Regions from separate parts of the Paenibacillus sp. FSL K6-2862 genome, predicted to be linked through region 1. Evidence: a T-box and tRNA genes for the amino acid it is inferred to sense, from the RefSeq annotation. Region 1 holds a T-box; the other holds one or more tRNA genes.
The links. A T-box is a leader RNA that pairs with one kind of tRNA and senses whether it is charged. The one in region 1 lies ahead of trpS (tryptophan--tRNA ligase), so its partner is inferred to be a tRNA-Trp.
Positions count from the first base shown of each region.

Region 2: it encodes a tRNA-Trp, which carries the amino acid that the T-box ahead of trpS (tryptophan--tRNA ligase) is inferred to sense. The anticodon was not compared.

Region 1 is NZ_JBBOSN010000001.1:5,560,184-5,562,664, forward strand. Features, by position in the region: gene trpS (tryptophan--tRNA ligase) at 1-772, opposite strand, end outside; T-box leader at 843-1,090, opposite strand; gene MHB82_RS25100 (aldose 1-epimerase) at 1,332-2,309, shown strand.
Region 2 is NZ_JBBOSN010000001.1:1,773,638-1,776,118, forward strand. Features, by position in the region: rRNA gene MHB82_RS08250 (23S ribosomal RNA) at 1-544, shown strand, start outside; rRNA gene rrf (5S ribosomal RNA) at 620-736, shown strand; tRNA gene MHB82_RS08260 (tRNA-Glu) at 827-898, shown strand; tRNA gene MHB82_RS08265 (tRNA-Val) at 1,022-1,097, shown strand; tRNA gene MHB82_RS08270 (tRNA-Trp) at 1,102-1,175, shown strand; tRNA gene MHB82_RS08275 (tRNA-Lys) at 1,185-1,257, shown strand; gene MHB82_RS08280 (transglutaminase-like domain-containing protein) at 1,581-2,189, shown strand.

The DNA.
Region 1 (2,481 bases):
CTGCTACTTCATTCAGCGTAATACCTGCACACTCTGCATAGATGCTCATCAGATTGCTGACCTCTGGCTTGTTGGCCGGGTCGTAAACCACTTCACGTCCGGAGTCCGTCGTGGCACGGCTAATTTTTTTGCGGATTACATCCGGCGGGTCCAACAGGGCAATGTAGCTGCCCGCATTTGGATTACTTTTACTCATTTTAGAGGAAGCATCGTCCAGGGACATCACGCGTGCGCCCACCTGCGGAATATATGGATCCGGAATCGTAAAGTATTCTCCATAACGATGATTGAAACGGCCTGCCAGATCACGGGTGAGTTCCAAATGCTGTTTTTGATCCTCCCCTACAGGAACGAGGTCCGCATTGTACAGCAAAATGTCTGCTGCCATCAATGAAGGATATACAAACAAGCCCGCCCCAACCGAGTCCTTGCCTGAAGATTTATCTTTGAACTGGGTCATCCGTTCCAGTTCACCCATCGATGTCAGTGTCGTCATCAACCATCCAAGCTCAGCGTGCTGAGGAACATGGGATTGCAGGAACACATTTGATTTTGTTGGATCGATCCCCGCTGCTAGAAACAGTGCAGCCACGGCTTCAGACTGTTCACGCAGTGCAGCTGGCTCCTGAGCCACGGTTACTGCGTGGAGATCTACCACCATAAAATGGCATTGGTAATCATGCTGCAGCTTCACAAAATTCTTGATTGCACCAATATAGTTGCCCAGGGTAAGTTTACCGCTCGGCTGGATTCCAGATAATACAGTTTTCATAAGTCACTCGCGCCTCCTCATGTTTTGTTCGCCTGTTTCTTCTCCGCGGACGCAAAAAAGCCTCACATCCGCAAGGGACGTGAGACCGTGGTGCCACCCTTATTCGTGTTTTTCCAATTATGCGAAAAACACCTTCATTTTCCCGTAACGTGGAATAGACGTCCAATTCTACTGAGGTAAGTTTTGCATTTCTGCAAGGCACCTGTTCCAATCAGCACTCAAGGGTCCATTCGGTAAAGAGTTCACACCGGTTCGCATCACCCACCGGCTTTCTGAAGAGTTTTCTCCTAACTTACTTGTCCCTGTCATCGCTTTGATTCAATTCATATGTTATTTCCTTCTGCATTCCATCTTAATCCGCTTCACGCAGATTGTCAAAAATGGAATCAGCTTTTTTTACCCGCCAAGCCGAAATCTGTTATGATGGAATTGCTTATCCTGTATTAGCCCTACCTCGGAAGGCTGTATGGGATTGCTGGCATGTACTCAATGACACGCCTGCAGCGGAGCATGATAAGCCGCTTGCAGACAGATTTCAAGTGGGAAAAGGAGCATCGATATGAAACAAGTGACCAAAGGCCAATGGAATGGTTACGACACGTATATCCTACATAGCCGTGAATTGGAGATCACCCTGCTGCCGCGTCTAGGAAACAATATCATCTCGATTCGTGATCTGGTGCAGGATCGTGATGTCGTCCGCAGTCCAGAAGAAGATGATTTAGCATTTTATTTGCAGAAACCTTATCACTTCGGTGTACCTCTTTTGGTTCCGCCAGGACGCATACATCGTGGGCGCTTCGAATACGAAGGGGTTAAATACCAGTTCGATCAGAATACGGCAAATGACAACCATATTCACGGTCTCCATCGCACCCAATCCTGGTGTGTCAGCGACATTGAAGAAGATGAAGAAGGCTGTGCCATTACAACCGAATTGCTGACTGCAAATGAAGAGCATTGGATGGAACAATTTCCGGTGCCTCTGAAGCTCGAAATGACGTTCAGGCTGCAAAACTCCGTGCTGAGCCAGCGTCTTCGTGTTACCAACCTGGGTTCGACTCCCGCTCCGTTTGGAATGGGATATCATACATGGTTCCTGCTAGACGGCAAGCCTGCCGATTGGACACTTCAACTACCTGTCTCTGGCGTTTATGCTCAGAACGAGGAACAGTTGCCTACGGGTGAGCTTGAGCCTCTTGGAGATTGGGACGCCTTAAATCAAGGTGTAAATATGCAGGGACGCAACTGGGATACCATTCTCAAAGCTACGGAAGGTCAGGCAGCGACTGCACAGCTCCGTCGTCAGGATGGATATCTGCTGAAGTACTCAGCAGATGAACAGTATTTTAAACACTGGGTGCTCTTTACCAAGGGTGAATCCGATCAGTTTCTGTGCATTGAGCCCTACACCTGGCTCTCCGATGCCCCGAACCTCCCTCTGACGGATGAACAAACCGGGTTAATTCGTTTGGAACCTGAACAACCCGTTGAACTTCTCACCCGGATTGAGGTTGTTGCTCCTACCAAGGAGTAGTCCCTTTCAATCTTGTACGGGTAGTACAACACACCTATAATATTTACCTTATTAACAAAGAGGCCGATCCTGTCTGGATCGGCTTTTTTCATGTGTTTCTTCACAATTAAATCCCAATTATTTCCTTACGCCATATCACGTATATTTCCTCATTCTCTAACCATACTAACAT
Region 2 (2,481 bases), 3.8 Mb from region 1:
TGCGAGACCTACAAGTCGAGCAGGGACGAAAGTCGGGCTTAGTGATCCGGTGGTACCGCATGGAAGGGCCATCGCTCAACGGATAAAAGCTACCCTGGGGATAACAGGCTTATCTCCCCCAAGAGTCCACATCGACGGGGAGGTTTGGCACCTCGATGTCGGCTCATCGCATCCTGGGGCTGAAGTAGGTCCCAAGGGTTGGGCTGTTCGCCCATTAAAGCGGTACGCGAGCTGGGTTCAGAACGTCGTGAGACAGTTCGGTCCCTATCTGTCGTGGGCGTAGGAAATTTGAGAGGAGCTGTCCTTAGTACGAGAGGACCGGGATGGACGTACCGCTGGTGTACCAGTTGTTCCGCCAGGAGCACCGCTGGGTAGCTATGTACGGACGGGATAAGCGCTGAAAGCATCTAAGCGTGAAGCCCCCCTCAAGATGAGATTTCCCAGTATGTAAGACCCCTTGAAGACGACGAGGTAGATAGGCTGGGGGTGGAAGTGCAGTAATGCATGGAGCTGACCAGTACTAATCGGTCGAGGGCTTATCCAAATTGCAGGTTTTGATTGCAAGTTTCGTTTCGGATCTAGTTTTCAGAGAATAATCTCTGAGTGTATAGCAGCATCGTTTGGTGGCGATAGCGGAGGGGTTCCACACGTACCCATCCCGAACACGACCGTTAAGCCCTCTAGCGCCGATGGTACTTGGACCGAAGGGTCCTGGGAGAGTAGGACGCTGCCAAGCGAGACCCCACTGGGGTATTTTTTTTGGCTCATTTGAGTCAAAAGCTCAGTTAGTAGATTTTACAGCTTCTTGTTTGTTGAGAGCTATTAAGGCCCGTTGGTCAAGGGGTTAAGACACCTCCCTTTCACGGAGGTAACAGGGGTTCGAATCCCCTACGGGTCATAACTTTACTTCTTAAAGCAACAAGGGATGAGAATCCCAAAGGTTCGTCGGAGGATCATCATCGTTAGCAACTGCTACGCAGTCTCGAGCGAAGTGAGAGTATCCCCTACGGGTCATAGATACGGAGGCTTAGCTCAGCTGGGAGAGCATCTGCCTTACAAGCAGAGGGTCGGGGGTTCGAGCCCCTCAGCCTCCACCATTTTAGGGGCATAGTTTAAAGGTAGAACAACGGTCTCCAAAACCGTTGGTGTGGGTTCAATTCCTGCTGCCCCTGCCATTTTATTATGAGCCATTAGCTCAGTTGGTAGAGCACCTGACTTTTAATCAGGGTGTCGAAGGTTCGAGCCCTTCATGGCTCATTGTTTTTGTACATGTTGGGGGATTATTCATCCCGCGTGTAACTTCTAAAATCATCAAAATGTACCATAGTTATAAGCTATACTGACGATGGTGCCTGCTGAATATCAAAAACCCTTGAGTATTCCTCAAGGGTTTTTCGTATTTTCTCAAACTCTACGGAGTAAAATTAAATGATAACTCACTACACTTTAGTTTATTAAGCTAACGAGCAGTACAACAGAATAAAGAATACAGGGATTATTATTCTTTACTATGTATAATTATGCTATTAAACTAATTGAAGACTTGCATATTAAGTATAATTATTGAAAGGTTGATAAAAATGAATCTAATCTGTGAAACTCGAGTCGTTGCGGATTATTTGACCGTGACTGACGAGGTCAATTATGACCACCCACTGGTTGCTGGACTGGCTTCAGAATTAGCAGCATCATCGGAAGATCAGGTGGATTATATCAAACAGTCATATATGTATGTCAGAGATCAAATTGCCCATTCCTGGGATATCAAGAGTTCTAGAGTCACATGTTCCGCTTCAGAAACATTGATTTATAAAGAAGGTATCTGCTATGCCAAAGCAAATCTTCTATGTGCCATATTACGGAGAGAGGGAATACCATCTGGCTTCTGTTATCAACGACTTACGATCGGGGACACTCCAGATACGGGCTATTGTATCCATGCATTAAATGCTGTTTATATTCAACATTTAGATTCATGGATCCGATTGGATGCTCGAGGAAACAAGCCTGGAATCCAAGCAGAGTTTTCATTGGATGAAGAAAAACTTGCCTTTACGATCCGAAAAGAGTACGACGAAGCCGAGTATATGACGATATTTAAGTCTCCACATGTTAAGACTATTGAAGCTTTGAAAAATAATACGGACTGCATAAATATGTATTTGTACGGGCTGCCTGAACAACTGTGATTAACGAACTGCGGGGCAATACGGTACAGTTTAGAACTAAGATCAGCATGGGGATAGATAAATTCTAATGCATAACCTAGAAGTACTTTGAGTGAAGAATGGATCAAAATATTATTGAATCTCTATAAAACTCCTTTCAACTATTTTTGAATGGGAGTTTTTTTGTTTTATCAGAAACCCATAACTGATTAAGTACTCATTGATCTACTTAAAAGTAAACTTAGGTAAAATATGCTAAAATAGGAATCATAACTAAAAATAACATGCCTGTAGCTTAGACGTTTCTGCTTTG